DNA from 2 places in the Blautia sp. LMAG:89 genome. Region 1 is predicted to be linked to the other one. Evidence: riboswitches for the same ligand, from Rfam matches in the RefSeq annotation. Region 1 holds a riboswitch; the other holds the start of a gene.

The links. Region 1 has a riboswitch for cyclic di-GMP ahead of CCC70_RS10355 (substrate-binding periplasmic protein). Riboswitches for the same ligand answer to the same signal wherever they lie in the genome.
Region 2: it holds a riboswitch for cyclic di-GMP, as region 1 does, so the genes downstream of both, CCC70_RS12355 (hybrid sensor histidine kinase/response regulator) here and CCC70_RS10355 (substrate-binding periplasmic protein) in region 1, are expected to answer to the same signal.

Annotation. Positions count from the first base shown of each region.
Region 1 covers NZ_NANC01000007.1:122,844-138,289, forward strand. Annotated here, with positions in the region: gene CCC70_RS10330 (IS110 family transposase) at 1-240, shown strand, start outside; partial or broken gene CCC70_RS10335 (ATP-binding response regulator) at 374-1,765, opposite strand; gene CCC70_RS10340 (helix-turn-helix domain-containing protein) at 1,834-2,517, shown strand; gene CCC70_RS10345 (IS3 family transposase) at 2,523-3,416, shown strand; partial or broken gene CCC70_RS10350 (hybrid sensor histidine kinase/response regulator) at 3,487-4,290, opposite strand; gene CCC70_RS10355 (substrate-binding periplasmic protein) at 4,274-5,089, opposite strand; cyclic di-GMP riboswitch class I at 5,201-5,276, opposite strand; gene CCC70_RS10360 (RidA family protein) at 5,477-5,851, opposite strand; gene CCC70_RS10365 (serine hydrolase) at 5,946-7,412, opposite strand; gene CCC70_RS10370 (ATP-dependent DNA helicase) at 7,536-9,902, opposite strand; gene CCC70_RS10375 (HPr family phosphocarrier protein) at 10,081-10,302, opposite strand; gene CCC70_RS10380 (aspartate kinase) at 10,689-12,008, opposite strand; gene CCC70_RS10385 (DUF2325 domain-containing protein) at 12,191-12,472, opposite strand; gene tsaA (tRNA (N6-threonylcarbamoyladenosine(37)-N6)-methyltransferase TrmO) at 12,616-13,305, opposite strand; gene CCC70_RS10395 (GGDEF domain-containing protein) at 13,393-14,259, opposite strand; gene CCC70_RS10400 (hypothetical protein) at 14,395-14,649, shown strand; gene CCC70_RS10405 (DeoR/GlpR family DNA-binding transcription regulator) at 14,725-15,446, opposite strand, start outside.
Region 2 covers NZ_NANC01000009.1:160,573-176,018, reverse strand. Annotated here, with positions in the region: gene CCC70_RS12410 (HsdM family class I SAM-dependent methyltransferase) at 1-119, shown strand, start outside; gene CCC70_RS12405 (hypothetical protein) at 116-3,622, shown strand; gene CCC70_RS12400 (hypothetical protein) at 3,619-5,658, shown strand; gene tnpA (IS66 family insertion sequence element accessory protein TnpA) at 5,820-6,206, shown strand; gene tnpB (IS66 family insertion sequence element accessory protein TnpB) at 6,196-6,555, shown strand; gene CCC70_RS12385 (IS66 family transposase) at 6,848-8,089, shown strand; gene CCC70_RS12380 (hypothetical protein) at 8,352-8,696, shown strand; gene CCC70_RS12375 (hypothetical protein) at 8,773-10,122, shown strand; gene CCC70_RS12370 (Fic family protein) at 10,143-11,267, shown strand; partial or broken gene CCC70_RS12365 (23S rRNA (uracil-5-)-methyltransferase RumA) at 11,540-11,896, shown strand; gene CCC70_RS12360 (IS110 family transposase) at 12,097-12,588, shown strand; cyclic di-GMP riboswitch class I at 13,082-13,172, shown strand; gene CCC70_RS12355 (hybrid sensor histidine kinase/response regulator) at 13,405-15,446, shown strand, end outside.

The DNA.
Region 1 (15,446 bases):
GAACGAAAAAGTGTTCCTACCTCAAAACGAGGTTCCGCTGATCTAAGAAAGGCTTTATTTCAGGTAATGGATGTCCTAATTAAAACGCATCCTCAAGATGATCCTGTTTATCAGTTCTTAGATAAGAAACGGACTCAAGGCAAGCCTTACTATGTCTATATGACTGCAGGTGCCAACAAGTTTCTAAGAATCTACTACGGACGAGTGAAAGAATATCTTTCATCTCTTTCAGAATCCTAATTATCCACTAATATTTTCAGACCAGCACTGGTGTGGTGGCCTTATTTTGATACCCAATTTTCAACCTGTATAAAATTTTCAATGTTCTTTCAATTTAGCCTTGACTTTTTATTTGCAGGCTATATTTCACTGCTTATTTGTCACTGCCATATCCATTATATTTCACCAATTTATGAATTACTTTTATCAGTAACCCCACATCAACAGGCTTAGCAATATGTTCATCCATCCCTGCTTCTTTTGCTCTTATTCTGTCCTCCGTGAACGCATTTGCTGTCATTGCAATGATCGGTATTTCTTTTGCATCCTCTCTGTCCAGAGACCGGATCATCTTTGTAGCTTCATAACCATTCATGACCGGCATCATAATATCCATAAGAATGACATCAAATCCACCAGGTCCACTTTTTCTGAACAGCTCAACCGCTTCCTGACCATTCCATGCTTTTGTCACGTCAGACCCTTCATTCTGAAGCAAAAATTCAGCGATTTCCATATTCAGTTCATTATCTTCTGCCAGAAGAATATGCAGTCCCTTTATAGATTTTTCTGATATATCCTTCTGTTCTTCACGTTTATCCGCATCCAGATCTATCTTAAATGGAACCCGGATCACAAATGTAGTCCCTACACCGTATTCACTTTCGAGGGTAATGGTTCCACCCATTTTCTCGACCAGATTCTTTGCGATCGCCATTCCCAGGCCTGTTCCTGGAAATTTTGTACGGCTTCCTGTATGTTCCTGTGCAAATGGTTCAAAAATATGTTTCTGGAACTCCTCAGTCATTCCGATTCCTGCATCCCGGCAGATAAATTCCATTGTCGTCATTCCTGGCTGTTCGGATGGGATTTCCATGCAGCTAAGATAAATATGTCCGTTTTCTCTGTTATATTTCACTGCATTGGACAGGATATTCATCATCACACGTTTCACATACCCCGGACTTCCAATAAGATTCCGGTGTATGATTTCTTTTTTCTCCCACATGATCCGGATATTCTGTTCTGCTGCCATCTGCTCGATCACAACAAATACTTCCCTGGAAATACTTCTCAGATTAAATGGGATCTCCTCCAGAACGATCTCACCGGACTCCAGCTTACTCATATCCAGAACATCATTTACCAGTTCCAGCAACAGATTGGATGCCTCTTTAATCTTTGTCCTGTATTCCGTCTGTTTCTCCATATCATCTGCATAATGGTCTGCCATATCGACCAAGCCGCAGATTCCATTGATCGGAGTCCGGATATCATGGCTCATCCGCTGGAGAAACTCTGTTTTTGCCTCATTGGCAGCCTCTGCCTTTTTTGCAGCTATCAGAAGTTCTGCCTTATATTTTTCGTCTTTTTTCTGTTCCTGTTTCCGGTGTGTCAGATTGGTTCTATATGCCCAGAACCAGAATATACTGAATATCAGAAGATAAAGAAAAATAACACCTGCTACATTTAATGGAAGATTATGAAACACTTCCGTATCCGGAAGATACGCATAAATATAATAATCCCGCTGTTTCAGCATGATGATATGCTCCCTTCTAAGTAGACAAGAGAAATAATAAAATCTTGTTTATTTAGAAGGGAGCTTTCTTTATGGCATTCAAACATAAATTTACTTATGAAGAAAAAGTCAAAATAGTTTCTGAATACATTGATGGAACATATGGGTTCAGAGAAATATGTAAACGTTATGATATTAATCAAGGTTCTTTAAAAGATTGGAAACGACTTTATGAAACCTTTGGATGGAGCGGTTTGAAAACCGCTTCTAAAACTACTCGTTATTCAAAAGAAACTAAAGAGGCAGCTGTTAGAGATTACTTGTCTCATGAGTTTACATTCCCAGAAATATTAAAAAAGTATCAGATTCGTTCTGGAACTCAACTCAAAAAGTGGATAAAGAAGTATAATGGTTGTGAAGTATTAAAATCTTCTGGAACAGGGGGAAACAATATCATGACCACAGGCAGAAAAACCACATTTGATGAAAGGATCGAAATCGTACAGTATTGTATTGCACATGATCATAATTATGCCGAAACAGCCGAAGAATATCAGGTATCCTATCAGCAGGCACGTAACTATACTATTAAATATGAATCAAAAGGTGTAGAAGCTCTAAAGGATAATCGTGGAAAAAGAAAATCTCTAGATTCAATGAGTGAGTTAGAAAAACTCCGTGCTGAAGTTAAAATCTTACGTGCTGAAAAAGAACGTGCTGAAATGGAGGTTGCATTCTTAAAAAAATTAGAGGAGATCGAAAGGAGGCGGGGCTAAACCGAATAAGAAACGAACATACTTATCTGGCAATCAAAGAGCTTCATGAAGAAACGAAATTTTCTATCTGCTCATTATGTAAGATTGGGCATGTTTCCAGAGCAGCCTATTATAAATGGTTAAACCATAAAGAAAGTGATAATGACAAATTGAATCAGAAGTTGGCAGAAAGATTGGAAGAATTGCATAAGCAGCATCCGGACATGGGATATCGCCGATTAAACGACAAATTATATCATGATGATAAAATCGACGTAAACGACAAACGTATCTTACGAATCTGTCGCAAAAAGCAGATAAAATCCACTTTGAAACATCGTTATGATGGTTGTACCAGACCTTCCAGAAATCCAGGCTTCATCGCAGAGAATGTTTTAAACAGAGATTTTCATGCAGATAATCCAAACGAAAAATGGGTAACCGATGTTACAGAGTTCAAATACGGCACATCCTTCGACGATATTCATAAACTATATCTTAGTGTTATTTTAGATTTGTGTGACCGACGACCTGTAGCATATGTTTTAGGTGATTCGAACAATAATCAACTCGTATTCGATACTTTTGATCAGGCAGTAACCTTGAATCCAGATGCTAAGCCGATTTTTCATAGTGACAGGGGTTACCAATATACATCCAGGGCATTTCATCATAAACTGGAACAAGCTGGAATGACTCAAAGTATGTCACGTGTTGCTCATTGTACAGACAATGGTCCAATGGAAGGGTTCTGGGGAATTTTAAAACGAGAAATGTATTATAAGAAGAAATTTCATAGTAGAGAAGAATTAGTCTCCGCGATTGTTGAATATATAGATTATTACAGAAACGACAGACCTCAACGAGGTCTCGGTATTCTAACTCCAATGGAATACCATGACATGCTTATGGCAGCATAAAAATGCTACCCAGCATGATCTGGGTAGCAAAAAACCTATATTTTTTTAATTGTCTACTTGACGGGGCGCACACCATGATTCCGTAGCATCTGGTTCCTTCATTCTTCAAATGATAAATGTGCTGACTGTCTGTATGCTTTTTCATTGCCTGAACAACTTCGTTGTCGGCTGTATTCTGCCCTAACAGCCTCTCATCATTACTGGCAACAACGATCCCATCGTCTGCAACAATGATCGTTCCATCTTTCTGGACACTATAACCATTTAAAAGCTCTTGTATCGTCAGGGTATAATTTCTGGTAAATTCAGGAGACGTGTAATAATAGATTGCAACGACACCTGGCACATCTTTTCTGGCACAGGCTGCAATGTCAACATAGGATCCATCTTTCCTGGCAAACCGTTCTGAATAAGATCTTTCTTCATATCCGGCAAAATCCATGATAATTTCTTTTTGCAGATACTCCGTGATCTCATTAGCCAGAGACTCATCCATACTGTATTCATAGTCCATCTTTCCTTCTTTATCCAGCACTATGATGCCATCCACCCAGAGAGTCTGCAGGTTTTCTTTCAGAAAATCCTGGCTTAGCTGACCGCCGTTTTCTGTTTCCATGCTAATATTTGTACTCATCTGTCTGGCACTTTCAATGGCACGTAAAAGACTTTTGGATTCCGAAGATTCATTATAATGGGTGTAGGTTGAGCACTGCACTTTCACATAGTTTACGATCTCCACCAGTCTTTTCTCTGCTTCCGCTTTTTCTGCGTAAAAGAAATAAAACAGAGAGACTACAGCCACACAGATTCCGAGCAGACCTCCCAGCAGCTGGATTCGTTTTCCTTTTGTCTTTCTCTTAATATCCAAGATCATCCACCTCCAGATACTTCTGGGGATCATCCAGATATTTTTCAATAATTTTCAGGGATGTGCCATCCTGACGCATCTCCGCCAGTGTCTGATCCATCTGCTCACAGATTCCCCTGTCATCATCTTTTGCAAAAGCGACACCTATTCCGGTGATCATAAGAGGCTCTTCCAGGATACGGAAGCTTGTATCATAATCCTTCATATACTGAACGATAGATTCCTCGTGTGCTGCAACTGCATCTACATATCCTTTCCCAAGAAACGTATAGATCAGTTCCCGATGTCCAAGACTGATCAGATTTCCCAATTTGGGGATTCTTTCATCTGTCCGGTTCAGAAAGATGCTTTCCGGTTTGGTTGTGGACTGAACAGCCAGATTCTTTCCCTCCAGATCACTCAGTTTATAGATATCACTGTTCTCATTTACAGCGACCACCTGACGGCTTGCTATGTATGGTCCTGCCCATCGGTAATCGTCAAGGCGCCCTTCCATGGAAAAACATCCCATGATACAATCAATCTCTCCACTCTCTACCAGTTCTTTTTTCTTCTCCCAGTTGATCTGGACAACCTTCACCTGATATCCCATTCTTTCGAAAGCTTCTGTAGCCAGTTCTACATCTATACCCGTCGGTACACCATCCTCATTCAGATAATTGTATGGTGGATAATTATCGCTGCCAAGGGTAATAACAGGCTTTTCTGGTTCTTCTTTCGTGTTATCTGTGTTTTTACACCCTGACAGGGTGACTGCTAAAATGCCCGCAAGCAGAATGCCTGCAATCACTCTTGTTCCTTTCATTTTCCGTCTATCCCTTACTATCCTTTTCATTTTTTGTGTACACTAGTCAAGCGGATATTCGGTTAAATAACACCATAAAAAAGCACCGTCTCACAGACAGTGCACCTCATTTCATGCAACTGGCTGCCATTTTACAGGCCCTATAGCTTTGCGTCCCAGACTTTCATCTGGTTTGCCGATCATCCTTATTAAGCTTTTATACGTATCCTAAAAAACTGGTTTTATTATACTACAGCGCTCTACTTTACACAAGAAAAAACATTACCGTTTTAACGCCTGAAAACACAAAAAAAGAGATTGCTCCAAAACAGAGAAAAATACTTTATCCCCACAAAAAGAAATCCCCGCTGTCTGACTGAAATCAGACAACAGGGATTTTTTATCAGATCATCCGATCGCTGCGATCACTTCTACCTCGCAGAGAACGTTCTTTGGCAGTGTCTTGACTGCAACACAGGAACGTGCAGGTTTATTTACGAAATATTTGGCATATACTTCATTAAATGCCGCAAAATCGTTCATATCTGCAAGGAAGCATACTGTCTTGATCGCATTCTCATAGCTGGAACCGGCAGTTTCCAGAACTGCTCCGAGATTCTTCATAACACGGTCAGCCTGCTCCTCGATGGTTGTGCCAACTACCTCTCCAGTTGCCGGATCCACCGGGATCTGACCGGATGTGTAAAGTGTATCTCCATGGATGATAGCCTGGGAGTATGGTCCGATTGCTGCAGGTGCTTTGTCTGTATGTACTGTCTTCATAATAGAATTCCCCTTTCATGAACATTTCGGATACTTCTCTGGCGGAAATATCCATCAGGATCTTGCTCAGCTGTTTTTTATTCTAACTCACAGATCACCCCTGGTCAAGGTCCATATTCAGATAATTATAAACAATACCGGAAATATCCCGGATATGCGAAACTGCGTCCCCAGGTTTACAGTCTTCTGACATCACACAGAGGATATATGTAGTCTTTTTTCCATATACAATGGCGATATCATGCTGGTCCGTATCCGTTTCTCCAGTCTTATTTGCAATTTCCACGGACGCAGATATCCCGCTGGGGATCTTAGTAGTAACCTGCTGATTCAGAAGCAGATTACGCATAGCCTCCGAAGCTTCTTTCGATACACATTCTCCTTTATAGATCCGGAAAAGAAGCTCTGCGCAGTCTTTTACGGAAGTGGTGTTCCTGCCACCGAGGCCGACGTCCTTTGAAGAGGACGGGCTTAAGATGTGCTGTACGGAAGTATCTGCAAATTTCTGTTCCGCAAGAAATCCATTTACAGCCTGTGCTCCGTCCTTAAAAACACCCGATGCTGTCTGCAGACGTACCAGCTCATTAAAAGATTCATTGTCACTGACTGTGATCATATTCCAGAGAAGGTCATTGACCTTTGTGGATACGGACGGATCTGTAACATTTTTTTTCATTTTTGCCGCTTCATTCTGAAGGACTGCATCCATGTTGGCATAGGTCTGGGCCATGACAAACACTTTGATCAGACTGGCTGAGTACAGTGACTGACTGTTCTGTTCAAACTCCTGATCACTGGTCAGATCCTTTACATAAACGCTCCATGTACCCTCATAGGTTCCAAGAAGATCCGCAAGCCGTTTCTCAAGGCCATCCATTCCCAGATCTTTCGTCTCGACTTTTCCAGATTTATCCACGGAAAATCCCTCCGGAGTTTCTCCCTCTTCCTGGAGCAGAACGCCGTTTTCTCCGCCAAAATAATAATATCCGTCAAACATCTGTCCTGCAGCATTCATTTCCAGATAATGGATACCTGGATCTGTGACCATTTTTCCATATTCATCAAAATAATACAGCCCGTTGTATGTTGTTTTGTCCACCACCAGCTCATCCATATAACGTACCTGTGGAGAGGCGCTGAGTTTTCCCAGATTGTTTACCATATAACAGCCGTCAAAAGAAACTTCCTCACCGCTGCCGTCTTTTGCCGGAGCCTTCAGATCGGTGATCTGGACCATATGCGAGTTTCCCGCTGTAAATTTACCGCTTTCGTCGTGATAATAATATCCATCAAAAACCGTTCCGTCGATCTCAAAATGATCAAAATAATACACTGCCGGAGTATTTTCTTTGGTTCCATCTTCATTCAGGCAGTAAAAGCCATTGCTTTTCAGAATATATTTCCCGTTTTCACCGGGAATTGGAAGTATCTGGGACTCCTCCGTAACAGAACCAAGGCTTCCCTGTGCCGTCTGCTGCACTGTTGTCGCAAAAACCGGCTGTGCGAGCATCACTGTGCTCAGACAAAATGCCAATGCTTTATATATTTTTTTTCGTCTCATATACTTCTTTCACTTTTCTTATGATCCTATTTTACAGTTTCTTGTCCTGATCCGGCATCCACACATTCCTCCAGTGATTTTCCAGATAAAGACTCTATAAGTATATCGGATTTCTCCGTTCTGTCAAGTAAACCTCTTCCAGAACGTCTCCACTGCACCTTCTACCGTATCCAGCCTGCAGCCTGTACGGTCCTGCCATTCCCTGGGAAAGATTTCCTGGTAATCCCGATCCCAGAAGCGGTCATCCAGAAGCAATATCACGCCTTTATCCTCTTTTGTGCGGATCACGCGCCCGGCGGCCTGAAGCACCTTGTTCATACCCGGATAGCGATATGCATAATCAAAACCACAGTGATTCTTTTTATCGTAATACTCTTTCAGGATCTCACGCTGACTGCCGATCTGGGGAAGTCCGGTTCCTACGATCACTGCCCCGATCAGACTTTCCCCTGTCAGATCAACACCCTCAGAAAAAATCCCTCCAAGGACACAGAACCCTACCAGGGTACCTTCCCGTTCCTGAAATTCCTCCAAAAATCCTTCCCGTTCCTGTTCTGTCATATCCGGCGTCTGACACACGCAGCGCACCCAGTCTACGGAAAATTCTTCCTCATAAACCTGCAGTACGTCTTCCATAAGACGATACGACGGAAAAAACACCATATAATTTCCCTGCCTCTGCCAGACACATCTGGCAATATATCCGGCGATCTTCCGGTATTCTGCACGATTTCTCCGGGTATACCGGCTGCTTACGTCGCTGCCGATAAGAATCCTGCGGTTTTCTTTTGGGAAAGGAGACTGCACATAAATCCCATAGGCATCACGGTCTGTTGTCAAAAGCTCCCGGTAATAGAGCATGGGAAACATTGTAGCTGAAAAGAAAATTGCACTTTTTCCTTTTTTCAGGTATTCTCCCAGATTTTCTGCCGGGTTCACACAGAACAGCCTCAGACGAAATCCTTCTTCTACGCTGTTTTCGGTATATACTACATAATTTTCATCTACCAGCTCTGAAACATTTAAAAAATCACGCACTATAAAATAAAATTCCAGTATTTCCCTGCGTAGTTCTTCTTCCAGTTCTTTTTCCTCCAGTATTTCTTCCAGTTCACCTGATATCGTAAGAAATGTGATCGGCAGTACTCCGGGATTGGGTAGCACCTGATACCCTTTTCCTGTTTCCGCAAGATTCTCTTCCAGTTCCATCATCTGGCGATTTGCTTTATCCAGTGCTCTGGCCAGTTTTGAAAACCGCTTTCTTATCTTCTTTCGAAGTGCTACCAGACTCTGACGGGAAATACCGGCACTGTACATCTCTCTGCCACGTTCTACCAGATTATGTGCCTCATCGATCAGAAAAATATGATCCCCGGAAATATTTTCCCCGAAAAAACGTTTCAGATGAACATTGGGATCAAACACGTAATTATAATCACAGATGATCCCGTCTACCCAGATTGAAAGATCCAGACACATTTCAAAAGGGCACACCTGCCATTTTTCTGCATGAGCACGGATCACTTCTCTGGAATATACCTCTTCAGTGGTCCAGAGCTCATAAACCGCATCATTTACCCGGTCAAAATGCCCCTTTGCATAAGGACATTTCTCCGGTGTACATTCCGGAGTATCCTGAAAACACAGTTTTTCCTTTGCCGTGATCGCCGTTACCTTGAATTTCAGACCTTTTTCCCGCAGGATGTGAAATGCCTCCTGCGCCACAGTTCCTGTGATGGTTTTTGCGGTAAGATAAAAAAGTGTTTCACCTTTTCCCTCACCGATGGCGCGCACGGACGGAAAAATGGCAGACATGGTTTTTCCCACACCGGTAGGCGCCTGAACAAATAAGGTCTTCCCACTGGAAACCGTATGATACACACCACTAACGATATCCCGCTGCCCTTCTCTGTATGGAAACGGAAACTGCAGATCCTTCATGGATGCATTTCTCTCTTTTTTCCAGTTAAGAGAATATGCGATCCATTTGTGATAGGCATCCAGAAGCTTCTGATACCAGCCTTTAAGCTCCTCTATGGAAAAATCCTCACGAAATCTCCTGGTTTCCTCCGTCTCAAGATGAGCGTAGGTCATCTGAATGTGGATTTCAGAAATCCCTTCTTTTTCTCCCCAGATCATTCCGTAACACATGGCCTGGGCACGGTGGACAGGTATTGGCATGTCCATTGCCTGGACATTTCCGTAAGTCCCCTTGATCTCATCAATATAAACGGCTCCGTCCTCTGTAAAGATCCCATCTGCACGGCCCTCGACCTGAATGACCACATCGTCGTATTCACTTTCTTTTTTCAGAGAAACCTCCGCCTGATAATCGCCCTTCATACTCCGCTGTATCTTGCGGTGAAGCCTTCCGCCTTTTAACATGGCTTCCTTATCTCCGGATGTCCCACTGCTGTTATCCAGATCTCCGCTCCTCAGTATAAATTCCACAAGATTTCTGACAGAAATCCGCACTCTTGGTTTTTCCATATTTTCACTCCCGGCAGCTACCGGAATTCCAGTCCGGCAGCTATTCTTTTTCCATGCTATACCAGGATTATACCATAAAATATGATCCGAAAGCTTCCCATAATAAAAAGGACGCATGTTCTGCTTTTCTTCTCATGAACTGCGCCCTTTTATCACCGTTTTTCTTTATTCATATTTCTCAACCTGCTGCATACTTGGAAAGAACACGATTAAAATCCTCATCTTCTCCGTAACACTTTACTGTCAGAGTCTTTGTCAGATCCAGACTCAAAAGTCCGAGGATCGACTTTGCATCAATGATAATACGGTTATAAAATACATCAATATCAAAATTACATCTGCTGGCTGCACTGACAAACTCCTGTGCACTTTTTTCATCCAGTTTGATCTGTTTCTCCATAGCTGACCGCCTGCCTTTCTGATTTTTTCATATTCCAGTTTTACACAAAAGTTAAGTTTTTGTCAATACTGTTTATTTCATATCAAACTTTTTTCGACACAATGTACAATATCTTTGTCTTTCCTTTGGAAATCCTGTTGAATTTGATTGTATTATTTTTAGATAAATCTTGGATTTTTTCCAAAAAAATCCGCCGCAGAACGGTATGTTACACGTACTGCGGCGGATTTAAATAAATCGGATATTCGGATTTATATCAATCGGATATTCGAAATCCGCTTCGCTACTTTCTCATAAACAAAATCCGTTTCCGGATTTATATCAATCGGATATTCGAAATCCGCTTCGCTACTTTCTCATAAACAAAATCCGTTTCCGGATTTTGTTTATATCCGTGTCAGAACAAAAATATCGTAGATTGCTCTGACTGCTTTTTCGAAATCACGATTCTCTACACCGATGATGATATTCAGTTCACTGGAACCCTGGTCGATCATTTTTACGTTTACATTTGCATGGGCAAGAGCAGAGAAGATCCTTCCTGCAGTGCCTCTCTGGGATTTCATTCCACGACCAACAACTGCGATCAGTGCAAGGTCCGATTCCATCTCCACAAAATCAGGCTGCACCAGACGGTGGATACCTGCGATAACCTGCTGCTCTTTCTCCTCAAATTCGTCCTGATGAACATATACAGTCATGGTATCGATTCCGGATGGTACATGCTCAAAGCTGATCCCCTGATCTTCAAATACCTGAAGTACCTTGCGTCCGAACCCAATCTCACTGTTCATCATGGATTTCTCGATATTAATAGAGCAGAAACCTTTCTTTCCGGCGATACCGGTAATAGTGAATTTCGGCTTCTTACAGGTGCTCTCTACGATCAGAGTACCTTTATCCTCCGGGCTGTTTGTGTTACGGATATTGATCGGAATTCCCTCTTTACGAACCGGGAAAATGGCATCCTCATGAAGAACAGTAGCTCCCATGTAGGAAAGCTCACGAAGCTCTCTGTATGTGATCGCCTCGATAGGCTCCGGATTGTGAACGATACGCGGATCTGTTACAAGAAAACCGGAAACGTCCGTCCAGTTCTCATAAATATCTGCATGGATAGCCTTTGCAACCAGGGAACCTGTCACATCAGAACCACCTCTGGAAAATGTCTTTACTGTGCCATCTGCACATGCGCCGTAAAATCCCGGAATAACCGCATGCTGGGATTTGCTGAGTTTTTTGGAAAGGAGTTTATTGGTCTCCTCCGCTTCCAGATTACCAGCTTTATCAAAACGGATCACAGAAGCTGCATCCACAAAATCATATCCAAGATATGCAGCCATGATCTTACCATTGAGGAACTCTCCTCTGGATGCCGCATACTGGATTCCTGCCTGTGCACGGAAATCCTCATCGATCTTCTTGAACTCCTCCTCAAGAGAAAGGCTCAGTCCGAGTCCCTTAATGATCTCATAATATCGCGCCTTAATCGCATTGATCTTCTCAGTGATATCCTCCCCTTTGGATGCTGCGTCATAACATCCATAAAGCATATCCGTCACTTTGATATCCTCGTCAAATCTCTTTCCCGGAGCTGACGGAACTACATAACGGCGGCTCTCATCACTGCGGATGATATCGCCCACTTTCTGGAACTGCTCCGCATTTGCAAGAGAACTTCCACCGAATTTTACAACTTTTTTCATGATAACACCTCTCACCTGTAATTTCGACTTCCAGCGCCGCCTTTTCACCATTCACTGCAACGCTTTACCACAGAAACCTACGGCTATTTTATTGAATAATTTGTAATTTTGCAAGCCTTTCCGTAACATTTCTGCAAAAAAAGTCAAATTATACAAGAGAAAAGTATCTCCTGACCTGTTTCTTATGCACAGTACTGCTTCAGAATGTTCTCGAGAGCTGCAGCGCTGCTTGTGTGACAGCGGCATACCGGAATGGATTTTTTCTTTGCTTCTTCTACTGCGCAGTTTACCATTTTGTGGGAAACGGTACTGGTGAACAGGATCATCAGATCCGGCACCCCGATCTTTTTCTTCATGGCTCCTTTTTCCTTGGCAAAAACTTTCGCCTTGCATCCGAAGCCTTTGCAGATATCCTCATACTGACATACCATTCTTTCATTACCGCCTACAATTACAACGCTCATAATTCACTCTCCTTTGATCTCTGAACTTTTATATGACTGTTTTAAGGTTATTTTAAACTAACTTTACTTTTAAAATATTGAGTTAGCACTTGCTAACTCATTTATTATAATACCATCTCACAAAAAATTTGTCAAAGGTAATTTTAAATTCTGTCTGATTTTTTATATCCTGTGATCTCACATACTGTAAGTATGCCGTTTTTTACCTGAAAATGAACATCCATTCCTGCAAAAGGCATTCCGTATATCCTCTCCGGATCCTTCTGGTAGGCAGGCCTCGGATCCTCTCTGAGCACGCCTTCCAACGCAGTAAGCTTATCCTCCGGAATCCTTACCTTCCATTCTTCCGGGATCTCTACCTGCAGAAAATGCTGCTCCACCTTCGTCGCAAAGCCGCCCAGCGCTTCCGGATGGCAGTCTGCCACAGGCAGATATGGCTTGATATCATAGATGGGAGTTCCGTCCATCAGGTCCGCACCGGATACGATCAGTACAGGAGCCTCTTTGCTTCCCAGATCGATCTTTTCAAGCTTCACACAGGATAATCCTACAGGATTGGGACGGAAGGGCGATCTGGTGGCAAATACGCCCATCCTTTCATTTCCGCCCAGGCGTGGCGGACGTACTGTAGGGGACCAGTTCTCACGGATCGACTGTGAAAACTCCCACAGCAGCCAGATATGCGAAAAATCTTCCAGTCCTTTTACCGCTTCCCGTACCCGGTATTCCGGTTCAAAAACAATACAGGCTGTCAGTTCTTCCACTCGACCGCTCTGACGCGGGATTCCGAATTTTGTCGGAAAATCACTTCTGATCCTTGCGATTATCTTCATATCCCTATTCTCCCTTTCACTTGCCAGATATACACCTCATGCGCCTGTTACATAATTCTGCTTTCAATGACTGTCATGTCATTTCCGTCAGATCCTCTTGTAGGCAACACAGTTTTTTTGCCGCTTGGCCTGATAGAGAAGTCTGTCCGCTTCCATCACTCCATCTCTGACCTTACAGCTTCCATATACACCTCCCACGCTCATGGAAAGCCGGATTTCTTTGTATTCCGGCACATCTGCCATTGCGATCTCTTCCCGGATATCTTCCAGCTTCTGCTGAAATACCTTTTCCGGGATTTCTTCAAACATCAGAAGAAATTCGTCTCCTCCATAACGCAGTACCACGTCATCTGCCCGCACATGCTCAAAGATCGTTCTGACAATGGTACAAAGCGCCGCATCTCCAGCTACATGGCCATAGCTGTCATTGATCTGTTTAAAATTGTCCACGTCGATCATAGCTATAGCCCCCATCTTATCCAGGGATTTCAGCTGTTCCTCAAAATATCTCCGGTTTCTGGCACCAGTCAGCGGATCTTCATATAATTCCCGGTTGAATCTGCTGATCTTATCGATCAGAGATCCGCTTCCATAAGCTCCCAGAAAGATCTTATCCGTCATTTTAAAGACCATTTCCATAACAAGAGGTGTCCCGTCTATAACCACATATTTGGCGATCACCTGGTAAATGTCATCATTGACGAACTCAAATTTCGTCATTCTGTTTTTGCGGGCAAAAACTTTGGCAGAAATACAGTTCTCACATCTTCTGTTTTTATTCCACACTGCAAAGCATTTATGTTCTGCTTCATAAGAGCAATCATCTGAGCCAATATTTACCGGAGCTGTACGGCTGACATCCACCAGTCTTACAATGTCAAAAACCGTCTTTAGAATTTCTATTTCTTTATTTACTTCCTGGGCAGTCATAAATACGCCCTTATCTTTATTCATAGTATTTTCCTACGTTTCTGAAATATTATATACATCCATGATAACACATCGTACATCAATTCACAATTGTATTTCATCGTCATTTATGCTATTGTATAGTATATAAGAAGTAATATTTTTATCAGGAGGTTTCATATGGCACAGAGACGTACAAAGATAGAAGTACTCAATGAGAAAATTTCCAAAGTAGATTCTAAGATTGCTGCCTACACCGAAAAGATAGCAGCGCTGGAGGATGAAAAAACTGCACTGGCAGCTCAGCTGGATGAGATCCGCAAAGCTGAGCAAAAAGCAAAGGAAGCTACCGAACTGAAACGTCTGCTCAAGCTGATGCACAAAAAAGACATTTCCGTGGAAGATCTGGAATCCATGATCTCCAAGGAAGATTGAGACAGATCCTCAACGAATAAAAAACCGGTTTACGAAGAATTTTTCTTCCAAACCGGTTTTTTATTTGTGATCTTTCTATGATACGATCTGTATATTTCTGCAATCTTTATATTCTTTGGAACAGCTTTCCGTCAGAATTACCGCTCCGTCAAATGAAAAGAATGTCACCGCACTGATCTGTCCGAATTTGGAGCTGTCAGACACCACGTACTTTTCCAGACACTGCTCCATGGCTGTTCGCTTTACCAGTGCCTCATTGGATTCCGGCGTGGTAAAGCCTTCTCTCTGAGTCATCCCGTTGGTCCCGAAAAAGCCCTTGGTAAAATGATAATTCTTCAGCATCTGCATGGCCTGACTTCCGATCACAGCTTCCGTAGATCCCTTCAATTCTCCGCCGATCAGCAATACACGAACTCCCATCTGAGCCAGAGCCCTGGCATGGGAAACACCATTGGTGACAAAAGTCGCCCCGGAGCCTTCCAGATGTTCCAGCATATATCCGGTAGTCGTTCCCGCATCCAGATACACAAAATCTTCCGGACGGATCAGAGCTGCCGCATAGGCTGCGATCTTCTTTTTTTCTTCAATATTCAGCTCAACTTTCTGGGCTACGGTAGGCTCATAGGCATTGACAGTATGTTCCAGCGCCACCGCACCGCCAAAAACCCTGGTCAGCTTCCCCGCCTTGTAAAGCGCCGTGATGTCTCTGCGGACCGTAGATTCCGATGCATCCAGGATATCTTTCAGTTCTGTTACCGTAACACTGTTTTTTTCTCTGAGAAGGCCGAGTATGATCT
Region 2 (15,446 bases), on a different contig from region 1:
GTGTAGTTCTTCCGGATAGTGTACTTACAGATACTGGTGTAACAGCACAGGTAAGAGAAAAGCTTTTGAAGGACTTTAATCTTCACACCATACTAAGAAAAACTTGGAGGATACTATGAAACAGGCGATTGTAAATTTTTGCAAGTCAACGGATACGGGATTGTTCTTGCTAGATATGCCGACCGGCTTCGGAAAAACATATAGTGTACTTGAGTTTATGGTCGACTATTATGATTCGCCGGAATTCAAGGATAAGAAGATTTTTTTTGTTACAACTCTTAAGAAAAATTTGCCGGATAAGGAGTTGCGTGAACATTTTGCAAAGCGCGGTAAAGCAGATGATTATGATAAATATTGTTTGCGAATAGAAGCTAATGCAGATATGGTTGTAGAAAAATTGGATGAGTTATATCGTGCCAGAAAAATTCCAGCAGCAATCACTATGAAACAAGAATTTAAGGATTTACATGGTTCAGTAAAACTATTAAACGAATACAGAGATAAAAAGCGTGAATTAAAAGGAACCAGTAAGGACATTATAAATGTTTTATGCAAGAACGCAGAGGATGCAATTCGCAAGCAGCAGGAAGGTGCCTTTCGTAAGGTGATAGAAAGCGAGCTGAAGCAGTTCAGAACACCAAAGGAAAAGTTAAAGAATATCGCTAATAATCCGGAATATCATTGGATAGGAGAATTGTATCCGGCGGTATATACGAGAGCGAAGCGAATATTTTTTATGTCAATGGATAAGTTTTTCTTGGGAAACACTACTATTATTGAACCTACATATAGCTTTTACAATAATGATATTACAAAAAATGCAATTATTTTTATAGATGAGTTTGATGCAACAAGAGACAGGTTACTTAATCAGATCATAACAAGAGGCTTAGAAAATCATATTGATTATTTAGGTCTGTTTCATCGTGTATATGCATCTTTGAAGACGAGAGATTTTCTGGCAGAGCTTACTACTGCATCGAAGTTACAACAAGCATATCTTGATGAACACAAAAACGCGAAAAATCCTATGGAAATTATTGAAGGATTTGGTGGTGTGTTTGATGAAACATATGACCGTTTTGCGATGCAATATAGCTTCAAAACAGAAGAAGATGGTAAAGGCGATAGAAGCCGTAATTTTATTTTCAATGACTTACAGTTTCATTCGGTATTTGAGGGAGAAAATGCTTTTATTGATATAGATACCGATATGAAGGCAAAACAGAACTGGTTGCGTTTTACAAAAAGAAGACTAACAGAGAAAGAAGGTGGCGTATTAAGTTTGCTTGCCAGTGTTAAAGGCTGCTTGACTTATTTTCAGAATGGAGCTAGAAATCTTTCGTTTAATTATAAGCATCATAAGGATGAGGATAAAAGGCCGGGTGACGATGATTATACGTTTGAAAATGCAATTGAGTCAGTGCTGACAGAGTTTCATTTATCAAGAGAACAGATAAGGTATTTGAAGCCTATCGCAATGGGAGGCCAGGTAAAGTCGAAGAAAGATAAAAAAGACAGCAATGGAAAAATGTCGTTAAAGTATTTTGACCGCTCTGTCTATAATAGGGGATTTCGCTATTATGATTTTATAGATGATCCTAATCATAGTATGCGTTCGGAGATTCAGTTATTTGATTTTCAGGATTCACCAGAACATATTTTACTTCACTTGTCTGAAAAGGCTCAAATTATAGGTATTTCAGCTACCGCAACACTTGAAACGGTTGTTGGCAATTATGACTTAGAATATCTTCAAAGGATGTTGCAGGATAAATATTATGTGATGCCAAAAGCAGATAGGTGTAGATTACAGGAGTCATTTCAAACTTTTGTTGCAAACTATGATAAAGTAAATATTCATGTGGAGCCAGTTTCTTATAATGCGGATGATAGAGTTGAATTATCAGAGATATTTAACGGAAACGAAGCACTTATAAAGAAGTATGCGGAAAAATTATCAATATCATTTGAGCGCGTTGAATATGCAAAGAATAACTTTATTCGTGTTGTAAAGGTAATGAAGGCATTTATCTTAAATGATTCGGTTAAATCCTTCTTATGTCTTAATAATAAATTGCCGCAGGAGAATAAGGGGCTTTTTGATATTAAATTATTAGAGGAATTCGCAGACGCTATTATTAAGCTTTATGGTATCAAGGGATTAAAAGGTAAAGACTTGTTATACAGTATAAATAGTGAAGATTATGATGCTAAGCGTGCGGAGTTTATACAGAGATTGTCAAAGGGAGAAAAACTCTTTGTTATATCTTCCTATAATACAGTTGGTGCGGGACAAAATTTGCAATATAAAGCACCGGGGAATGCTACTATTGTAGCAGTTAATGATTACGATAGAGGAGATATGGAAAAGGATTTCGATTGCATATATCTTGAGAAGCCGACGAATCTTCTGGTGAATGTGGATAGCAAAAAGGGAATTGAAGCTGAAGATTTAATTCGTTTTGTATATCAGATGGAATTCTTGATGGAAAGAGGAGAAGTTTCTCGTAAAGATGGGATTGCAGTAATTAAAGATGCATTTATATGCTTCAGTGGTGGATATACTTTTTCGGGAAAAAAGGGAGAACCATATAAAACAGATTCTGTAAATAATTTTGCGATTCGAACATTAATACAGGCAGTAGGAAGAATATGTAGAACTGGTCTTAAGAATCCGGATATATATATTTATGTGGATAATACCATTTTAACAGATTACGATTTGTCTGTTGTGGAGCAACGAATGTTGAATCCTGAATTTGCAGAATTAGTTAAAGTGGGTAAAACATATTATAATGGTCAGGCAAATGAAAATTCGGATATTGCCGTAATGGAAAATCGTGCCGGAACATTAGCACTGAAGGCAATGCAGATTATAAATGAGCTGAAGCGCAATTGGACTGAGGATAGTATAGATTATTGGAAAGCATTGCGTGAGCTATGCCTTATGAGGCCTACACTAAGCAGAAAAAACGTAGAACAGAATTCGCAATATCAGCTTGTATATATGTGTGCGCCGGGAGAAATTACAGCTTATTCTTATGAGCAAGAAGGAGACTATAATAAAAATATAAATATCAAGTTTGACGGTAGTCTTCCACAAAAGATGTCAGAGGATGAGGTGCATTTGAAAGAGATTATGCAAATCCCAGGAGTGAAAGCATTGTTTGAAAAGCATGGATATGCAACGAGCTTTGTTCCTAGTGAGTTTATATTGACGCCACCTATGTTTAATAATATTTATAAAGGTGCCTTAGGCGAAGTTGTTGGTAAATATATTTTAGAACAATATGCAGGAGTAACGTTGCAGGAAATGCCACCGGAGTTTTTTGAATTGTTTGATTATACCCTAGGTAATGGCGTGTATGTTGATTTCAAGTTATGGAAAGAAACCATGTTAATATCTGCGGAAGAAGAAAAGAAAAACGTCCTGGAAAAGCTAGATAAGTGTGGAGGAAAGAGAGCGGTAATAATCAATATTATGCTTGATCACAATATGCAGATTACGTCTAGTGATAATGGTAGAATTATTGAGATACCATATTTATATCGGTTGGATAGAAAAGAAATAGGAACAGAAATCATAGCAAAAATAAATCGGGAGGGATATTTGCAATGAGTATAAAGAAACTTTATTCGAATGAACTCCTGGCTTCGTTTGAATATTCCAACATTGACAAAGATTATGATTTTTATTATGTTACAACATCGGATAAATATATAAAAGGTGGAGCTACTTTTCTAGATATTGATGATATAAAGATATCAGCTCTGCAATTTGAAAGCGGAAAGAGTTTTTGGGTTATGCTTCCTAAAAACGCTATTTCCAGAGCTGAGTTTGTACGTTTGTTGAATGCAAAAGAGGATGGAGATAGTTTGTCTATAAAATCTATGACAAGTAGCAGTATACCGGAGTATTTGTTGACACAATTGTTTTTGAATGCGCTAACGAGTCCGGTTGATGAAATGATATCTTTTAATAATCTGTCAGGGAAATTATTATGTTTTCGACCTGCATGGCTGAATAAGGATAAGAAGAATTTTATTTGGGGTATGCAGTGCCTTGAGGTGAAAGTCGGAGATGATATGTGTGTGAATTTGGTAGCACATAGGATGACAGCGCTGGCACTTAAGAAGCAAATGAAATTTGAAAAAAGAAAGCTACAGGATTATCCGCAATATGAGTTCAGTTATAACAATAATACTTTAAAACGAGTATCTAATGAAAATAAAGACCGTAGAGAAAACTTTATTATAAAACCCGTAGATGGTGAAAGGGGTAGCATTACATTCTTTGACTTTACGGATTATGAAACGTTTTCATGTACCAAGATGGGTGTTTTATATGATATTTTGAATGCCTTACATGATGAATTTGGTAAGTATATTCGCGTTAAATTTAAACAATATAGTATTGACGAAGTTTTGGAATATAAGCGTGCGTCGTTGGAGTTATATAAGGATATTGTTAAAAAGGAAGTTTTGAATTCTGGAATTAATATAGTGGATGCTGTACACACTGAAACTTCTGAAGATTATTTGCAGGATGTAGCGGATGGTATTAATAAAATTATTCCAGAGGCAAAATGCAGCGTTGGTAAAAGATTATCAAAGAAGAAGCTTAACGTACGATATATACATGATAAATCCTTCTATTCAGATTCGGAAGTGGACCCGCATCAAGAAAGCATGGAGGATTATGTTGTTCAGCATATTACAGTAGAGAATTTTAAACACCAATCATCAGCGGCAGTTTATAATATTCTGAAAGAGCTTGTAATTAAAAAGGACATTGCTATTGGTAAAATTACATTGGTGGATTGGAGTCAATACGGATATAAAGCAGACTGGTTATTTGGTGTAGTTGTAGACGGTACATATTACTTCATGACCATTCATCCGGACGGTTCATTTAAAATTGAAGCATTGAAACGAAATCTTTTTACCATGACAGAGTATGATAAATACATGGATTATTTCGGTTTGAATGAAGAGAATAAAAATGATTATAGAGGTGTTATAGGTTTAGTAAAAGATGCAGAGGGTAATATTAATCTTATAAAGGATACTAATATGTATTCTATGCCTGATTATACTGCGATGGGTGATGTGCTTAAGAATGTAGCTAGTGAAGGTAGATTTCCAGGAAAAGACGTAGTAACTTGGCTTCGTCTAGTAATGGATACAACAGATAAAATAAAAGTACACGCAGAATTGGATATAGTTATCCCGCATATCGACGTGAATGCAGAATACACGAAAGCCAATGTAATGGGATTATTCAAAGGAATTACAACAAAGAAAGAAGTTGTGCGCTATGTTTTTGAGAATACCGGTATTATGCTATATGCCTACCTGCGTGGAGAAGAAGAGAGACGCGAGTATCTTTCCGGAAATATAGACATTAATTATTTTGATTATGATGATACGCATGCAAAATATTCAGTTGGTGAAATTGGTAATGGAATGAAATACACAATTGAGAGAGCCAGCGTAGTGCGTAAGATACAGGCGGTAGAAGGCAGTAAGTTAATTTTTAAGAAAGTGTTGCCACTTATGGGAGTAGAGTTTGTAAGGTATGGAATGTTAACGGTTGTTCCGTTTCCGTTTAAGTATTTAAGGGAATATATTGTGAAAGAAGAAAAGAGCGTATAAACAATGAAGGTCACTAGCGCAGTACTAGCGGCCTTCTTCGTTTTTACGCTTGGTATAATCGCTGGATTTTTGTATACGGTAAATAGTTAGTACCGTGCTTTTCACCTAAAACCATGAGATAATCCCTTTGTAAAACTAAAAGTTTTTTAAAGGAGGATCTTATGGATAAGATCACACGTCAGGTCCGCATTGAACATTGGACCCAGATCATGAATGAATGTTTGAACAGCGGTATGAATAAAACTGAATGGTGCCGGGCTAATGGGATCTCAGACAAACAATTCTTTTACTGGCAAAGGATTCTCAGAAAAGAAGCTTTTGCTGCTTCGACATCAAAGGACCTTTCGGTTATCACAGACCCGGCAGATGAAACCAGCCCACAAAAGATTTCGTTCGCAGAGATCAGCATTCCAATAAAACAGGAGTCTGTCAGAAATGGATTCCATCCGGATATCATCCTCCGAAAAGGACCGGTCTCTGTAGAGATATCCAATTCCGTTTCAGCAGAACTCCTGTCACGTATCGGAGATATCTTTCATGCTGAATGATGCTTCCGGGTTCCGCAGGATCTATCTCGCTACCGGTTACACAGATCTGAGACGTGGTATGGAGGGGCTTGCATCCATTATCAAGTTCAATTTTCAGCTGGATCCGTATCAAAAAGATATTCTGTTCCTGTTCTGCGGAAGACGTACTGACCGCATCAAAGGGCTGGTCTGGGAAGGCGACGGCTTCCTGCTTCTATACAAAAGACTGGAGTTGGGTGCATTCAACTGGCCCCGCACAAAAGAAGAAGCATTGGAGATCACCCCAGAGCAGTACCAATATCTCATGCAGGGACTGGAAATTGTTGCACGCCATCCGATCCAGGAAGTCAGACCGGATAAGATCTTATAAGATCCTGTGCAAAACAGAGAAAATAAAAAAACATCTTCCAATCATCATAAGTCCCGAAAAAGAGTTATCCACTTTTCATAATTCCGCTGCCTTCATTTATTCAGGAGTACTTTCAGGCCCCTTTACAGGGCTTGTGGATAAGTACTCTGAAAAGCCCGAAAAACTAATAGTTTTTTGAGTTTTTCAGAGTATTCATCTATTAGTAAAAATGACGAATACCCTGTCTGCCTGATTCGCTTTTTCTTTATCTTTGCGTTACAATAGGAACATCAGATAAAGGAGAACGGCATCCATGGCAAAAGTATATACAGAAGAAGAACTGAATAATTTCAGCAGGGAAACACTTATGGCAGTCATCCTGTCCATGCAGGATCAGATTCATCAGCTGAATACAAACATGGAGCGCCTGATCGAGCAGATCGTTGACGCAAACACTAAGCGTTACGGCCGTTCTTCCGAAAAACTGGAAACGATCTCCGGACAGCTGGAACTGGAGCTTATATTTAATGAGGCTGAAGCACTTACGGAAACACTGTATGTGGTTGAGCCTGTTGAGGAAGATGTGATACAGCCGCGTCGTAAAAATAAAGGAAAACGGGAGGCAGATCTAAAAGATCTTCCGATTGAAGTGATCGTCCATACCCTGTCAGAAGAAAAACTCCAGGATGTCTTTGGCACAGATGGATGGAAACAGCTTCCAGACGAGATATATAAAAGGGTACGTGTGCAGCCGGCAGTCTATACTGTTGAAGAACATCATGTGGCAGTCTACGCTGGTAAGGACAACCAGACAATCATAAAAGCGGACCATCCGGAAGAATTCCTGAAGGATTTTAAAGGGATCGTAGTATGCGACGGTTACTCTGCATACAGGAAGCTGGACAGGGAAAATCCAGACATCGTCTTTGCCGGCTGCTGGTCACAAGCAAGGCGCAGGTTTGCGGAGGCATTGAAAGCCCTGCCGAAAGCAGCACAGAAAAATGCGAAAGAGACTGTAGCTTACGAAGCAGTCAGCCGGATCGCAGCAATCTATCATCTGGACAACCAGATGGAGGGACAGCCTGCAAAAGTCAGAAAGATGTACCGTCAGGCCAATATCAGACCTCTTGTAGAGGCCTTCCTTGCATGGGCAAAAGAGATCCAGATTAAAAATCAGCTTTCCAGAGGAAAGACTCTGGATGGGATCAACTACTGTATCAATCAGGAAGTTTCTCTGAAAGCCTTTCTGGAAGACGGTGATATTCCTATGGATAACAATGCGACAGAAAGTGCTCTGCGTAGCTTTTGTCTCCATAAGCATACATGGAAGCTGATCGACAGTCTGGATGGCGCAAATGCCGGTGCTATTATCTACAGCATCACAGAAACGGCAAAAGCTAACAATCTGAATCCTTTTCGGTATCTTGAACATGTCCTGACTGTATTGAAGGACCACCAGGATGACAGGGAATATAGTTTTATAGATGATATCCTGCCATGGTCTGAAAAACTTCCAGCAATATGCCGGAGTAAAACAAAAGCAACTAATATTTAAAACCTTGCCGCCGGAAACGGCGGCTTAAAGTTAGAGCAGTACGGATAGTTTACCGTATACCAATTTAAGATAAGTGGCCTAAGTAAAATTAAAGATATATTAACAGAAATAAACGAAGAAGGAAAGCATGATAGAAATGATGGGTTCAAAACTGCATCAAAAGCATCTCAGTTTGATTTTTTAGATTAAGGCGACTTACTTATAGCTTAAAAAGTTTTTCTTGTTCAGGGCGGAAAAATATTTTTATTAAAGGAGATAAATTATGCCTAAATATACAGATGAAGATATTAGAAATATGAGTAAAATAACATGTAAGATAGCGGCAGATTACCTAGGCATATCCCCTATGGCGGTTAGTATCGGCATGAGAAATGATCTTTTACCGATCGGTTTTGCAATTCACAATGAAGAAAGAGATAGAACATATTCTGAGAGTTGGTCCTATCACATAATTGGTGAGAGATTGATTGCATATAAGTATGGGAAAACATCAGAAGTACAAGTTCAAAATATAGAAAAGAGTCTAAATACTATAATAGAACAGTTTGAAGAAATGAAAAAAGATTTGGTTTTTCTATTAAGCGAAAACGAGGATCAGCAGGATTAGAGCTTTATGAATATGCGTTTTCGCTGGGAAAATACAAAGATGTTGACAAAAAATATGCAGGAAAGGAGCTGCCAGGATGGAGAATGAAAAAGGAATAGTTAAATTGACTCGTAAGCAGCTCTATGATGAAATATGGGCTCTTTCAGTTGCAGGGGTAGCCAGAAAATATAACTTGAATTATGGTAAACTGATAGCAACTTGTAAAGTAGAAAATATATCTTTTCCTTCTTCTGGTTATTGGACTAAGAAGAATATGGGAAAAGATGTATCGAATGAGATTGTAGAATTTTCTGGATTGGAAGATACAGAAATTTCATTGATAACGAAAGACGCGGTTGTTAAGCGTATTCGGAAAGCTAAGGCAGAAGTAGTAGAGAAAGTGCATACTGACGTAACAGAAGAATTGGACGTAGCAGTCGAGGAAGATTTATCACAGAAAAAAATGGAGAATATACCTAAGTGGCCGGATGGAATTCTTGATTATTTGGATGAGACGGAAAGAAATAAAGTATTAGAATATGCATGCAATCTGCAGATAAGTCAAAGTACACGATTGCATAAAATGTTGGTCCAATACAAGAAGGATATTGCAGATTATAAGTCAAAACTGAAAGAAGCACAGAGTAGACCATACTATAATCCAAGACATAATAAACCAGAAAACGAACCTGCATTCTTTAAGGAAATGTCTGATGAGTGTATGTCACGTGCAATTGCTATATTAGATACCGTATTCAAATCAATTGAATCTTTAGGTGGAAGTATTAATAGTGATTTGTCTGTGAAAATTAGAGATGATATTGTTAGATTTCGTATGGTTGAGAGTCAAGACCAAGTAAAGCATGAAATGACTAAGCAAGAGGCACAGGAGCTCGTAAAGTATAATGATGATATCAAAAATCATAGATGGGCTTCAAAACCGCAAATTAGAAAATATGACAAGGTATATAATGGTAAACTTCGTATTGAGTTTGGGGAGCGAAGCTACATTAGAGATAACGATTCTGAAAAATTAGAAGATAGACTGGGTGATATTTTGGTTACCCTGTATGAGAAGGCAGAAGAGAATAGAATTGTACGAGAAGCACGTGAAGAGGCAGAACGTAAGAGAGTTGAAGAAGCGAGATGTAGAGAAGAAAATAGACAAAGAAAAGAACAAGAAATTCGTCTTGTAAAAGAACTTGTAAACAAAGCTGAAGACTATAGAATTGCAAAGGAAATAAGAGAATATATTCAGGCTATGATAGATAGTGGAAATGAAGATATTACTCCAGAATGGATTGAATGGGCGCTGAAGAAAGCTGACTGGTATGATCCGTCTATAGAGACTGAGGATGAATATCTGGGAAAACGTCAGCATGAAAAAAGTGCTGAAGAAAAGGAAAAATCTTTGCAAGACAGTATCAGAAAGAGCTGGTATTGGTAAAAATGAATGGAGGAAATTTGATGGATAAAGATCCTTTTAAAGAGTATATAAGGCAATCCGAACCAAGTAAAAGAGACAAAGGTTACGCCTGGCATACAGCTATCGGACTTCAAGCAGTGGATGGATTAAAGCCTTCGAAGTATTTGATTGATACTGCAATAAAGAATATTGAAGGTGATATTTCGATTGATGAAGCGCAGGAACTTCTAAATACGTATTATGAAGAAAATCCAAAAGCAGATACAGACGACCGTACGGAAGAGGCCGACAAAGTTGCTGTTAGAATTGCAAAAATTTTATCGGAGAAAGCATTTAGTTTTACTCCGAATGAGTATATCTCTATTCATAAAAAGTTGTTTGCTGGGATTTATGGACATGCAGGAAAACTGAGAGATTATAATATTACAAAAAAGGAATGGGTGCTGAATGGAGCAACGGTTCTTTATGGAAGTGCATCAGAACTTCGCGCAACCTTGGACTATGATTTTGCAGAGGAAAAGAAGTTTAGTTATAAAAACTTGAGCATGGAAGAAATTATTCACCACCTGGCGTTTTTTGTATCAAGATTATGGCAGATACATGTATTCGGAGAGGGAAACACACGAACTACGGCAGTATTTTTTATTAAGTATCTTAGAACACTTGGATTTGATGCAACTAACGACATTTTTGCGGAGAATGCATGGTATTTTAGAAATGCACTTGTTAGGGCCAATTATAACGATTTGAAAAATGGTGTTCATGAAACAACCGAGTATTTGGAATTGTTTTTAAGAAATTTATTGTTGGATGAGAAGAATGAACTTCATAATCGTACGATGCACATTAGTGGAAGGTTTGCAGAAGTGGACATTGAAAGAGTAAAAGTGGACATTAAGAGTGGAGAAGTGGACATTGAAAGCACAAAAGTGGACATTCGAAATAAATTACTTTCTTTCTCAGATACGATTTCAGAAAAAACAATAAATCATACAGTAGAAATATTTTCAAAATGTGGAAAAGAAAATTGTTTCGGAAGAACGATAGTTGAAGAAATTACTGGATTAAAGCCATCAAGAGCTTCCAAGTTAATAAAACTGTTGGTTGATAGTGAGGTAATCGTACCTGTAACAGGACATGGAAAAGGAAAATATCGGTTTCAATAAAAGTGAACATTGAAAGGGTGTTAATGCCATTCGCAAAAATGCCCAAAACAAATCGGCGTACTGATATATTACCAAATATGGTAGCAGTATTTAGAATAATTTTGTATTATAAAAGTGTTACAAAATATCGGCGTACCCGCCACACGTTTACAAAGTCAAACGGTCTGTACGCCATGTCTTAACCTTATGATTGCAGATATTAGTAACCTGTCAAAGGGTGTAAAAACTCAGTAACTATGCGGGTTCGCGTACTGTTAAAGCAGTGAAAAACGACACCGCATGTGGAGACGGTAGTACTGCTTTCCCACAAAAAGCCAGACGGACATATCAACGTAAAAGTTGAGTTTGGCGAGGGTGAGGGAAAAGTTCCACTTGATAATATTGCTAAAAGAGCAGAAAGCTATAAGCCCAAAGAACGAGTGACCTACAAAATGATAAAGGAGTACATAGAAGCTAAATACGGCTTCAAAGTACATACCGCATATATTGCAGAGGTAAAGAGAGATTTAGGCTTGCCGATGTACGATGCTCCTAATGCGGTAGAGAAATTGAAACAGCCGAGGAAGCATCCAACTCCAGAGAAGGTTGAAGCAATAAAGGATGCATTGAAGCATTTTGAAGTGATTTAATAATGATGAGCGTATCATTAAAATAGTGGTACGCTTTTCTTTAAAATATTTGGGAAGCAATATATAAGTGCTGAATATGCTTGAAAGGAGCATTCCTGTAATTCATTAAAAGCGCCAATTGAATAAAAAAGAACCTCAAGGTATGATTGAGTTGCATCTTGGCGGATGTAAACAAAACAATCAAGCACTGGAGGTTCCAAATGAATTATACACAGAATGAAAAGATTGAGCAAGTAACAGATTCAACAATGGTTGTCGGAGTTGATATAGGAAGCCAGATACATTATGCAAGAGCTTTTGATAACAGAGGACGCGAACTTACAAAACGTATTTTTTCTTTTCATAACGATCTGGAAGGGTTCAATTCTTTCAACCTTTGGGCAGAGACACTTAAGACTGAGAATAAAAAGACTGCAGTTCTGATCGGCTGCGAGCCAACAGGTCATTACTGGTTTGCGTTTGCGAAGTATGTAAATGATCATCAGAAAAGATTAGTAATGGTCAATCCATTCTCGGTTAAGAAGATCAAGGAACTTGATGATAACAGTCCAAAGAAAACAGATTCAAAAGATCCAAAAACAATCGCAAAACTAGTTGTGGATGGGAGATATTCAATCCCATACATGCCAGAAGGCATTTATGCCGAAATAAGAGACCTGGTATACAGCCGTGAGCCTATATGGATAATCTGAGGCATAAGTGTCGTGAAGAGCCGTATGCCTGAATTGGGCACGTACGGATCTGTGGGGGATATACCTAGTAATAGGTGTTTCTACCCGACAATTTAGGACTCGTCAGAGGATGGTGATCCTGGTAGACATGAGAGGTTAGTTACTGTAGGTGGATTTGGGAAACAGGAAGGCCTTCATAAGAAGAAACAAAGACGTTTTATTTCTTGTACCTAAAATCATCAGAAATGGACTCCATGAAGTCGCTTCATATCCAGAAAACTCTATTTTGTAGATATATGTAACTTATTAACTGTTCAGCAAAGTCAGTAAAATCAAGGATTTTTGTTGAACATGCACTAAAAAGAATAGAGAGGTCCTCACCCACTGCTTATTGCTTTTCGCAACCTCCACAGGGGAGTTACTTGATTCGGTTAAAATATATGTAAATTTTCCACCAAAATATTATTGACGTAAGAAAAACCACATGGTATTTTATTTTTGGAAAAAATGAAAATTATTTTAAAGGCAAACCTGTTGAAAGGCAGGGTCGCAAAGCCAGAAGGGACTAAAGTCAGAAAGTTTGACCATGTCAGCCGGTTGCCACTGTTTCCATATCATCATAATATATGGAGAAGATGTTTGAACAGAAGAGATTCCGATACCTTTTATACTATATAGATGTGTGATTTTAAAGAATATAGTAGGGACACTGGCAGATTTTGGCAGATGTCCTTTTTGTATGCAAAAATGGGTAACAAAACTAGCAGGGACAGGTTTTCTGTATACAGATAAAAGCAGGATGAAGAAGGCATAAGACGGAGAGAGGACTTTTATAAAATGAAAAATTATGAAGACAAAATATATTCCTTAGGTGAGACTGTAACGGGGCAGACACAGGTCATGTCACAGGCCGTACAGAAAACACTGGAAAATAATGGCGGGGTAGGTATAATGACAGGATCTTATGACCAAAACCTGTCTATTTTGTCTGTGGATAATCTGCTGTTGCATAGTACAGGATATACATTCGATACTTTCATGGAACAGACAAAAGGCTCATTGAGAAATTTCTTTTATGACGAGGAAGATATACTGGAGCGAGACCGTTTTTTGCAGCTTCACGGAACAGGGGAAGCACAGATCCTTGCAGCAGACGGTACAGTGAATAATGTACGGCTTTGTAAAGAGGATGCGACAGATGAGGCGGGCAGACAGATCTGGGTTATGTCCGTACAGGTCAACTGGGATCATATAAATTTGGCACTGCTCAATGAGGCTATCTGTTCCGGCTTCTGGTATTTTGACTGTGACGAAAACAGTGAGATTGTGAATGCAAACTGGAGTCATGAATTTCGAAAAATGCTTGGCTATCATGACACCCTGGACTTTCCGAATAAACTGGAATCCTGGTCAGATCTTCTGCATCCACAGGATAAAGAAAGAGTAATGGTGCAGCTTCAGGCGGCAATTAAGGATAAGACGAACCAGATAAAATACCAGGTAGAGTATCGTATGAGAATGAAGGATAATCAATACCAGTGGTTTCGGGCATCGGCAGAAGTAATACGCCGTCTGGATGGTTCTGCCAGCAGGATTGCCGGGATTTTTATTAACATTGATGGGGAGAAAAAAGAAATCATGCAGGCACAAAAATCTGCTGCTTTCCACCGGGCTTTTACGAAAGCAGATTTGTGCGAGTATTATGTGAATCTGGAAGCGAATACTTTTGATACCTTTAAGGTTGAACCGTCCCTGATGACCGTCTTTGAACAGAGTCATACGTGGGATGAATTGATCCGGCATTTTGTGGATTCCTATGTTGTGGAGACAGATAAGAAGGCGGTATCCTCTTTTTACGACCGTGGTTATATTGCAGAAAGGCTGAAGGGGCTGGAAACCGAATTGGCTTTAGAGTGCCGTATCACTCTGAATGGAGAAGAACGATGGGTCCGCAATGTGGTCATACGTGGCGAAATAGAGGATTCAGAATATGCCATGATCTTTCTGCGTGATATCACAGAGACAAAGGTAGAGAGCGCACGGCATCTGCAGATGGCAGCAGATAATGCTTCCATGGAGCAGCTGATCCAGAGCATAGTGCGTCTGGTTGACCGCTTTGTTGTCTGTGATCTGGAAAATGACAGATATGAATTCTACAATCTGAATGGACAGATGATATATAAACCTCTGGGATTTTATCATGATTTTCAGATGCAGGTTCTTGAAAAATATAAGACACTGGAACCATTGGAAGCTATAGATATCCTGATAGCCCCGGATAATATTCGGAAAAAACTGAAAAGTGAAAATGATATTTATAAGTTTGAGTATTGCAGCCTGGATGAAAAGACTTATAAAATCGCTTCTTATATTCCCTTGGAATGGAAGAATGGAAAGTTGGAAAAGGTATTGCTGGCATCCATGGATGTGACACAGGAGAAGAAAGCAGAGATTGAATCCCGTCAGGCACTGATAGAAGCTTACCGGTCCGCAGAAAATGCAAATCGTGCGAAAACAGAATTCCTTTCCAATATGTCCCATGATATCCGGACACCAATGAATGCGATTGTGGGTCTGACAGCAATCGCAGGAGCAAATGTTGAGAGCCAGGACAGAGTCATTGAATGCCTCGGCAAGATCACAGAATCAAGCCGCCATTTGCTGGGGCTGATCAATGAAGTATTGGATATGGCACGCATTGAAAGTGGAAAAATGACACTGGCACAGGAAGATTTCAATCTGTCAGAGCTGGTAGATAATCTTATTACACTCACGAAACCGGTGCTTGATGAACATAAACATAATTTTGATATACACATCAATCATATTGAACATGAGGCTGTCTGTGGTGACAGCTTGAGAATTCAGCAGGTATTTGT